Regions from separate parts of the Arthrobacter sp. YAF34 genome, predicted to be linked through region 2. Evidence: riboswitches for the same ligand, from Rfam matches in the RefSeq annotation. Region 2 holds a riboswitch; each other region holds the start of a gene.
What was found. Region 2 has a riboswitch for thiamine pyrophosphate ahead of thiC (phosphomethylpyrimidine synthase ThiC). Riboswitches for the same ligand answer to the same signal wherever they lie in the genome.
Positions count from the first base shown of each region.

Region 1: another riboswitch for thiamine pyrophosphate. It lies ahead of AB4Y72_RS13785 (ECF transporter S component); the one in region 2 lies ahead of thiC (phosphomethylpyrimidine synthase ThiC).
Region 3: another riboswitch for thiamine pyrophosphate. It lies ahead of thiO (glycine oxidase ThiO); the one in region 2 lies ahead of thiC (phosphomethylpyrimidine synthase ThiC).

Region 1 covers NZ_JBFRCV010000010.1:134,565-137,905, forward strand. Annotated here, with positions in the region: gene AB4Y72_RS13780 (ABC transporter ATP-binding protein) at 1-1,332, opposite strand, end outside; gene AB4Y72_RS13785 (ECF transporter S component) at 1,373-2,020, opposite strand; TPP riboswitch at 2,084-2,227, opposite strand; gene AB4Y72_RS13790 (heme-degrading domain-containing protein) at 2,414-2,959, shown strand; gene AB4Y72_RS13795 (hypothetical protein) at 2,943-3,302, opposite strand.
Region 2 covers NZ_JBFRCV010000013.1:144,383-147,723, reverse strand. Annotated here, with positions in the region: gene AB4Y72_RS16285 (amidohydrolase family protein) at 27-1,115, opposite strand; gene AB4Y72_RS16280 (GNAT family N-acetyltransferase) at 1,119-1,619, opposite strand; TPP riboswitch at 1,694-1,801, shown strand; gene thiC (phosphomethylpyrimidine synthase ThiC) at 1,796-3,341, shown strand, end outside.
Region 3 covers NZ_JBFRCV010000008.1:179,996-183,336, forward strand. Annotated here, with positions in the region: gene thiO (glycine oxidase ThiO) at 1-940, opposite strand, end outside; TPP riboswitch at 934-1,054, opposite strand; gene thiE (thiamine phosphate synthase) at 1,081-1,752, shown strand; gene AB4Y72_RS11905 (ferritin-like fold-containing protein) at 1,771-2,442, opposite strand; gene AB4Y72_RS11910 (RNB domain-containing ribonuclease) at 2,484-3,341, shown strand, end outside.

The DNA.
Region 1 (3,341 bases), on a different contig from region 2:
CCGCTTCTCGCCGCCGGAGAGCGTGTACGGGTTGGCATCCACGAGCCCGGTGAGCCGCAGCCGCTCCAGGAGCTCGTCCACACGGTCTTCGCCGTAGCCGAGGTGCCGGGGCCCGAACATGAGCTCGTCGAGGACCTTGCCGGTGACGAACTGGTGCTCGGGTTCCTGGAACACGGTGCCGATCCTGGCGATCAGCTGCTGGGCTTTCCACCGGTACGGATCGGTTCCGGTGCCATCGCCTACGCGACTATTCAGCTCGGTCGGGGCGCAGACCGTCCCCGCGACGGGGCGCAGGAGACCGGCCAGCGTCAGTGCCAGGGTCGACTTCCCCGAGCCGTTCTGCCCGGTGATGGTCAGGGCCTCGCCGGCGCGGACCTGTGTGGCGATGCCCGACTGCACGGCACGCGGGGCAATGGTGCGGAAACCCTCGCGCAGCCCGGCCCGCCGCGGCCGCTCGCGGGACACCGCGAGTCCTTCCGCCGCGAGCAGGAGCTGCCCGGATGCCGGGGCGGACCGGGTCCGCGTCCCCGGAACATAGCCGGGAACCCAGACGCCCGCACCGATGAGCATGTCCCGCGCCTCGGCCAGAACCTGGTCCGGCGGCCCGTCAATGAGTACGGCGGAGTCCGTGGCAGACCCGGGCTGCAGCACCACGATCCGGTCCACGAGGTCTTTCCAGACGGCCACCCGGTGCTCCACGACCACCAGGGTGGCGCCCGTCTTGTCCAGGCAGCGGCCCACGGCGTCCCGGACCTCCAGGACGCCGGCGGGGTCGAGGTTGGCGGTCGGCTCGTCGAGCAGCAGCACCCCCGGCCGCATCGCCAGGATCCCGGCGAGCGCCAGCCGCTGCTTTTGGCCCCCGGAGAGCGCCGACGTCGGGTGGTCCAGCGGCAGCCGGCCCAGCCCGACGTCGTCGAGCGCCTCACGCACCCGTGGCCAGATCTCGGCCGCGGGGACGGAAAGGTTCTCCGCGCCGAAGGCGACGTCGTCGCCGAGGCGGGAGAGCACCACCTGGGTCTCCGGATCCTGCTGCACCAGCCCGGCGCGGCCGCGCTGCGCCCGCGGCGGGGCGCCGTCGATCAGGAGGCTTCCGGTCTCGTCTGAGTCGTCGGAGTCGCCGGCCGGCCCGGACGCGCCGTCTCCGAGCACACCAGCCAGGGCGTGGAGCAGGGTCGACTTGCCGGCGCCGGAGGGGCCCAGCAGGAGCACGCGCTCCCCGGGCCGGATGTCCAGGTCAAGGCCGTTGACGGCCGGCTTGGACCGGCCGGCGTGCCGCCAGCCCCAGCCGCGTGCCGTTACGGCGGCCGGCCGGACGCCCGTTGGGGATGTCATGAATCGTCTACACCGTTTCAGAGGGGTTTGGAGGTGCGGTTCAGGAGAAGACGGGCTCCGTGGCGGCCTTGCGCGAGGCAAAGGAGGCAAGCACGCCCGTCTTGGCCAGGCCGCGGGTGGCCAGCCACGCCAGTCCGCCGGCAATCACGGCGCCCGAGATGGTGGTGAAGACGATGTAGGCGAGTTTGTCCCCGGCTTCGTAGGCGATGTTCCAGCCCCACGGCAGGAACGAGTCGTTCAGGCCGCAGAAGAGGCCCGCGCCGGCACCGGCCAGCACCGATACCGGCAGGTTGAACTTCTTGTAGAGGAAGGCCGCGAAGACCAGTTCCGCGCCGAGGCCCTGCAGGACGCCGGAGATCAGGACCGTGGTGCCGTATTGCGAGCCCATGATGAGCTCGCCCGTGGCCGCCACGGTTTCGCAGAAGAGGGCAGCGCCGGGCTTGCGGATGATGAGCATGCCCAGCACCGCGGGGATCATCCATCCGCCGGCGTAGAGTCCGCTGAGCGGCGGGTAGAGCGCGCTGAGGGGGGTTGAAATCAGGTTGGCGCCCTGATCCCAGGCCCAGAAGATGACGCCGCCGGCCACGGCAATCAAGGCGGCCACCACAATGTCCACTACCCGCCAGGCGTAGTTGTGCCGGGCGGATGAGCGGCTGGCCGAACCAGGCTGTGCTGAAATATCTGTCATGTCGTCCTCCTGAGGAACAGGAGGGGAGGGTGCGGCCGGCCGCGGCTTCCGCCGCCCTCCGGGCACCCTGAGAACTCGACTCCCTTGCGCCGGTACTAACCGGATCAGGTTCGAGGGTCTGCGGCTGTCCGCACTCTCAGCGCCCACCGATGTTCTCCCCGGATTCTTCCGGCGATGCCCGACGGCGGCGCTCCCCTGTCGTGATTATTTCGCCCTTGTGGGCTGGCTCAGTTTACACCCGGACGGCCGGGTTTTCAGCGGCGTTCCGTCACAATCCGGGCCGGACAGCGACGGTCCCGGCGGGCGGGAACGCCGTGGTTGGTAGAGTCGTCGTGTCGGACACCCGGACCCGCCAGCGGGCGGCCTCGCCCCCACCGGAAAGCTGGAAATATTTTGACGCACATACCGGCCACGCACGGTCCCTCCCGGGAATACGACCCCGACTCGAACGAGCCGCAGCCGCACGGATCCCTGGCGGCCCTCATCGGCCGCGTGCTGGCCGAGATGGATGCGCTCCAGTTCGCATCCTTCAGCAAGGACGACGCCCTGGACCTCGGGCTCCTCCTGGTCGAGTTGGGCAGGCAACGCTCGCTGCCCATCGCCGTCGACATCACCAAAGGCGAACAGGTGCTCTTCCACGCCGCGCTGGACGGCGCCACACCGGACAATGAGCGCTGGATCAACGCCAAGAAGCGCACGGCCCAGCGGTACGAGGTCCCTTCCTTGCTGGTGGGCCTCCGGGCCCGCGCGGCCGGAGGAAGGATCGAGGACAACGCGTGGTTCGATCAGACGGAGTTCGCCGCCCACGGCGGCGCGTTCCCGATTTACCTGCGCGGCACAGGGGCCGTGGCGGTCGTCACCGTCTCCGGGCTGCCCCAGAAGGCGGACCACGACCTCGTCGTCGAGGCGCTGCGGACGGTCCTCACACCGGGATCCTAGGCGGCGCCAGTGCCGGCGTCCTCCGGGACAGCCGGATCAAGGCAATTCCCACCGCCGTGAACCAGGCCCACATCAGGATGCCGTACACCAGGTAGATCTCTGGAACGGCGAACCGGAGTGCCTCCGCCGCGGTGGCATAGCGGAGCTGCATGTCGGACCCGACAGGGCCCGGCGCGAGCGTGCCGGCCGCGTTCGCGTAGCTGTCACTGAGATCGACCAGGATCAGCGATCCGCGGCTCGCGACCGGTACGGCCAGGAACAGTGCCCACGGCAGGGCTCCGATCACCGCGGCCAGAAGGGCCACGCTCTTGTTGAGCGGGGCGAGCGCCACAAAGAGGGTCACAACCGGACAGGGGCGTTGGCCCCTGTCCCGGCCGCCGGG
Region 2 (3,341 bases):
AGCTTCAATTTATTCCGAAGGCGGGGCTACTCTTGGCTGAGCAATTTTCCCCGCAAGACGATGTGCCGCAGCTCCGCGAGCGTGGCCAGGTTTCGCCGGGGGTCTTCGGCGCAGACCAGGACGTCGGCACTGGCGGATTCGGTGAGGCCGTCCGCTCCGAGCCACGTTCTCGCGGACCAGCTTGCCGCGTCGAGGGCGGCCGCGGCGGGAAGCCCGGCGGCGTGGAGGGCCCGGATCTCGTCCACGATCCGGCCGTGCCTAATCACGCTGCCGGCGTCGGTTCCCACATAGATGACCACCCCGGCCTCGTGGGCCTCGAGGATCCGTTCCGCCCGCCGCGCCCAAAGCGAGCGCATGTGGGCGGCGTAGCGGGGGAATTTGGCCTCCGCCTGGGCGGCGATGTCCGGGAACGTGGCGATGTTGATCAGGGTGGGCACGATCGGGACGCCCTGCTCCACGAAACGCGGCACGTGCCGCGGCAGCAGCCCGGTGCCGTGCTCGATACAGTCGATGCCGGCGTCGAGCATGTCATCCAACGTGTCTTCGGCGAAGCAGTGGGCGGTGACTCGGGCCCCTTCGTCGTGGGCCGCCTGGACGGCATCCTTAACCGTTCGGGCGGGGAAGCTGGCGGCGAGGTCACCGGCGTCGCGGTCGATCCAGTCCCCCACGAGCTTGACCCAGCCGTCGCCTGCACGGGCCTGCTTCCGCACGGCCTCAACGAGACCCTCCGGTTCCACCTCGACGGCCAAGCCGCGCAGGTAGCGCCGGGTGCGGGCGATGTGCCGGCCGGCGCGGATGATCCGGGGCAGGTCCGTACGCTGCTGGAGCCAGCGGGTGTCGTGGACGGCGCCGGCGTCGCGGACCAGGAGCGTCCCGGCGTCGCGGTCCGTGACGGCCTGGGACTCCGCGGCGTCCTCGGAGACGTCCCCGCCGGGACCGAGGCCGATGTGGCAATGTGCGTCCACGAGCCCGGGAATGACCCAGCCGTCCAGCACCTGCTCCGGCGCGGCGGCAGGACGGTGGAAGGTCAGCTGGCCGTCCACGGCCCAGAGCCCGCGGCGTTCCTGAGTCGGTCCGGTGAGGACGGGACCGCTGAACTCGATGATGCCTGTCATGGCTTAAAGCCTAAGCCGCATCGCGATCCGCGGGCCCAGAGCATCCAGCCCCGCTTGCGCCTCGGCGGCCCGCAAGGCGGCCAGGGCCCCGGCCGGGTCGGCGACGGGCTCAAAGCCGCAGCTCGCGTAAAACGGTGCATTGAACGGGACAAACGCAAACGTGCAAAGCGTCATCGATTCATAACCGCGGCTCCGGGCCGCATCTACGGCAGCCTCGACCAGGGACCTGCCGAGGCCCTTCCCGGCAAAGTCCGGATGGACCGCGAGTTGTTCGAGATGGGCCTGCCCGTCGACTTCATCGACACGGGCGAACCCCACGGGCGGAGTTCCGGCAACCAGGAACAGGAGCGGCCCAGCCACCGTCGAAGGCTCAGCGGCCGGAAGCGCCTGGCACCCCAGCGCCGCCTCAAGCAGGCGGTCAGCGGCGGCCTCAAGAGCCGGCAGCGCCGCGAGGTCCTCCGGCGTCGCCGTCCTGATGCCGGGCAAGAACCTGGGCTGAGTCACGATGTCACGGTAACACCGCGGCGGGACGGGCCCGTCACACTGGACAGCCGCACGGCGGCACGTGGTAGCTTCATCTACGACCACACGGGTGCCCCTGCAGGGGCTGAGATCCGGCTGACGCAGCCTGCGACCGTTGAACCTGTCCGGGTAATGCCGGCGAAGGAAGTGAGCAATCCTTGAGCACCACAAATCCACAGCAGAGCCGTGTCCAAAATCAGCCGACCGGGATTCGGCCGGGCCAAACCGAGTCTCCGCAACCCACGCAGTCGTTGAAGGCCCACTCGCTGGCCTTCAACACAGACTCGGAGCATGGCATCCGCGTCCCGGTGACCGAGATTGCCCTTGAGCCCTCGCCGGGCGGCGTCCGGAACCCTCCATTCCGGGTCTACCGCACGGCCGGCCCGGGCAGCGATCCGGTCCGCGGGCTGGAGCCGTTCCGGGCCCCCTGGATCGAGGCAAGGGCGGACACGGAACCGTACGACGGCCGGGAACGGGAGCTGCTCGACGACGGCAAGTCGGCCGTGCGCCGGGGTGCGGCGTCGGCCGAATGGCGGGGCGGGCGCCCGGTGCCGCGCCGCGCCGTCGAGGGCAGGACCGTCACGCAGATGCGCTACGCCCGGGACGGCGTCATCACCCAGGAAATGCGGTTCGTCGCGCTGCGCGAGAACTGCGACGTTGAACTCGTGCGCAGCGAGGTGGCCGCGGGCCGGGCGATCATTCCCAACAACGTCAACCACCCCGAGTCGGAGCCGATGATCATCGGCAAGGCGTTCCTGGTCAAGATCAATGCCAACATCGGCAACTCCGCCGTGACCAGCTCGATCGCCGAGGAGGTCGACAAGCTCCAGTGGGCCACCCAATGGGGTGCGGACACGGTGATGGACCTCTCCACCGGGGACGACATCCACACCACGCGCGAATGGATCATCCGCAACTCCCCCGTCCCGATCGGCACGGTCCCGATCTATCAGGCGCTGGAAAAGGTCAACGGTGAGGCAAACGCCCTGACCTGGGAGATCTTCCGGGACACCGTGATCGAACAGTGCGAACAGGGCGTGGACTACATGACCATCCACGCCGGAGTGCTGCTGCGGTATGTGCCCCTGACGGCCAACCGGGTCACCGGCATCGTGTCCCGCGGCGGTTCGATCATGGCCGGCTGGTGCCTGGCGCACCACCGGGAAAACTTCCTCTACACGCACTTCGACGAGTTATGCGAAATCTTCGCGAAGTACGACGTCGCGTTCTCCCTCGGTGACGGGCTGCGGCCCGGCGCGACGGCCGACGCCAACGACGCCGCACAGTTTGCCGAACTGGATACCCTGGCCGAACTCACCCAGCGGGCCTGGGAGTTCGACGTCCAGGTCATGGTGGAGGGCCCGGGGCATGTGCCGTTCCACCTGGTCCGGGAAAACGTGGAGCGCCAGCAGGAACTCTGCAAGGGCGCCCCCTTCTACACGCTGGGGCCACTGGTCACCGACATCGCACCGGGCTATGACCACATCACTTCGGCGATCGGCGCCACGGAGATTGCCCGCTACGGCACCGCCATGCTCTGCTACGTCACCCCCAAGGAACATCTCGGCCTGCCGAACAAGGACGACGTGAAGACGGGCGTGATCACCTACAAGATCGCGGCCCACGCTGCCGACCTCGCCAAGGGGCATCCGGGTGCGAACGAACGCGACGATGCCCTGTCCAAGGCACGTTTTGAGTTCCGCT
Region 3 (3,341 bases), on a different contig from region 2:
CCATGCCCCGCACGGTGGCCGTGAGCAGGGGCTGCAGGTGCGCGGGCACCCGGAGCCGGAGGATGTCGCCGTAGACCGGCCGCAGCGGCAGGGACAAGCCGGCAGGCAGATCGGTGAGCCCGGCGGCGCCGAGCCCGTTGGCCACCACGGTTTCCGCGGCGAGCACGGAACCGCCGCCGGCAAGCCGGGCCCCCGCAACGCGTCCGCCTTCCCAGAGCAGCCCCGCCGCGCGGCGCCGGACCAAGCTGCCGCGGCCGGCGGCGCCGAGCAACTCCGAGATCCGGGCGATCAGCAGGCGGGGGTCCACCTGGTGGTCGGCCGGGATGTCGAAGGCGCACGAAATGCCGGGGCTCAGCAGGGGCTCCCGGCCTCGCGCCTCGCGCACAGTCAGGGGTTCCACGGTGAGGCCGCACGCCTGCTGGACTTCCCGGAGATCCGCGAGGGCGCGCCGGTCCGCCGCGTCGGCTCCGACGGCGAGCGTCGGCGTCGTCAAATAGCCGGTCCCGGACGCGGTGTTGGGTGCCGTGCCGGTGGCACCGGCGTCGATCCCGGCCGCGAACCCGGGCCACAGCCGGGACGACTCGAGCATCAGTTCCAGCAGCTGCTCTTCCTGGTAGTGCAGTTCGCTGACGGGGGCCAGCATGCCTGCCGCGGCCCAGCTGGCCCCGCTGCCGGGCGCGTCATCGATCACGACCACCGACCGGCCGGCGCGGCTGGCCTCGAAGGCGATGCCGTGGCCGATCACGCCGCCGCCGATCACCGCAACGTCGGCCGTGATCTCGTCGGCTGGGATTTCCGCTGCCGGGATCTCCCCTGCTGGGATGTCCGCATGAGCGGTGCGCCGTGCCGGCTTCCCCTCAGCGGCACCGGGCCCGGCGTCACAAACCCGGGAAGCGGCGTCATCTGTGCCTTCGGCTGCATGGCTTGCTCGTGTGCCCATGAACAATTCCTTCCCTACGCCGGTACTAACCGGATCAGGTCAAGCGGTCGGCTCTGACGCCCTCTCAGCCGGGCAGCGTTGGCATGGCCGCTGCGGGCTCCCGCGGTATGCGCCCAGTTTAGAGGAACTAGGCTTCTCTCATGAGCCAGGATTCCCTCCACACCACTGCCCGCCTCTACTTGTGCACCGATGCCCGCCGGGACCGCGGCGACTTCGCGGACTTCGTGGACGCCGCGTTCACCGGCGGGGTGGACATCATCCAGCTGCGCGACAAATCGCTCGAAGCAAGCGAGGAACTCGAACTCCTGGAGGTCCTGCACGCCGCAGCGCAGCGCCACGGCCGGCTGTGGGCCGTCAATGACCGGGCGGACATCGGCTCCCTGTCGGGGGCGCCGGTGTTCCATGTCGGGCAGAAGGACATTTCCCTTGACGCCGCCCGCGGTTTCCTCGGCAAGGACACCGTGATCGGCCTGTCCACCCACAGCCCCGAACAGGTGGACGCCGCCATCGCTTCCTCGCCCGGGCGCAAGGGACTCGACTACTTCTGCGTGGGACCCGTGTGGGCGACTCCCACGAAACCGGGACGGGCCGCCGTCGGCCTCGACCTGGTGCGTTACGCCGCCGAGGCGACCGGCCGGGCCGGGAGCCCGTTGCCGTGGTTCGCGATCGGCGGCATCGACCTCGGCAATGTGGAGGAAGTCGTCGACGCCGGCGCCCGGCGGATCGTTGTGGTCCGGGCCATCACCGACGCCGATGATCCGGCCCACGCCGCCGGCGCACTGCTGGCGGCACTGGACGCCGCTGATTCCTGACCACGCTTCGCGGCAAGGCTAGCCGGCGAGACCCAGCCCGGCCATCCGGCGCGAATGGTTCGCCGCGAGCTCGACTGTCAGGGAGTCGACCAGCTCCTTGGCGCCGGCGTCGTCCAGGCCCGACAGGCCGCCAAGGAGCGGGTACTCCAGGCTCACCCGCTGGGCCAGGGTCAGGGCCTCGCCCAGCAGGCGCCTGGCCCACAGCGCCAGGCGCGACGCCAGCCGCGGGTCATCTGCCAGGGCCGCCTTGAGCCGCTCCTGCAGCACGGCCGTGGCTTCCTCGGCGGACTGGATCTGCCCGATCAGCTCCCGGGTCCCGGCGTCGACATACCGGGCGACCGCGCGGTAGTAGTCCGCGTAAAGTGTGTCGATCACGTAGGCCTTCATGAGCGACTCGTACCAGTCCGCCGGGCGGGTGCGCTCGTGGAAGTGGTCCACGGAAGGCTGAAACCGCAGCATAGCGACCTCGGCATCCACGCCCATGCCCTCGAGCCTGGCCCGGACGAGCTCGTAGTGCTGAAACTCGACAACCGCGATCCTGCCCAGCACCGCACGGTCATGCAGCGTCGGCGAATACCGGGCATCCGAGGACAACCGTTCGAAGGCCGAAAGCTCGCCGTAGGCCATGACTCCGAGCAGATCCGTCAGGAAGCTGTTGTAGCGGGCAGGATCGCCCGGGATTGCGCTCATATTCCAAGACTAATCGGGGAAATCGGACTACCCTGATTTTCGTGTCACATCATCGCCTTACCCCGAACGTCCATGAGCAGCAGAACCAGTTGGCCGAGGCTCTCAAGGCGTTGCGCACCACGCTTGAACTGCCCGGACCGTTCCCTGAAATCGTGCTCCGCGACGCGGAGGCAGCGGTGGCCGAGCACAAGCTTCCGGACCTGGACTTCACGCATGTCGAGTTCGTGACCATCGATCCGGCGTCGTCCACCGACCTCGACCAGGCCTTGTCCATCGAACGCAGCGGCGACGGCTACAAGGTCTTCTACGCCATTGCCGACGTCCCGTCGTTTGTCGCCCCGGGCGGGGCGCTCGACGCCGAGACCCGGCGCCGCGGCCAAACTTTTTACACGCCGGACGGGCGGATCCCGCTGCATCCGGAGGTCATCAGCGAAGCCGCCGGCAGCCTGCTCGCCGGGCAGTTGTGCGCGGCGTTCGTTTGGGAGTTTGAGCTCGACGCCGCCGCCGAGGTGACCTCAGTACTCGTGCGCCGGGCGCAGGTCCGCAGCCGTGCGAAGCTCAGCTACAAGGGCGTCCAGGCCGAGCTCGATGCCGGCGCCGCGGCGCCGGTGCTCCAGCTCTTGAAGGAAGTGGGCATCAAACGGGTCGAGCTGGAGCGCAGGCGCGGCGGCGCGAGCCTGAATATGCCCGAACAGGAGATCCAGCAGCTGCCCGACGGCGGCTACCGGATTGTCGCGGCCCCGCCCCTGCCGGTGGAGGACTGGAACGCCCAGATTTCACTCATGACCGGGATGGCGGCCGCCGAGCTGATGCTCCAGGGCAAGGTCGGCATCCTGCGCACCATGCCCGCCCCGGACGAGGCGTCGCTGCGGCACTTCCACCGCCAGACGCACGCCCTC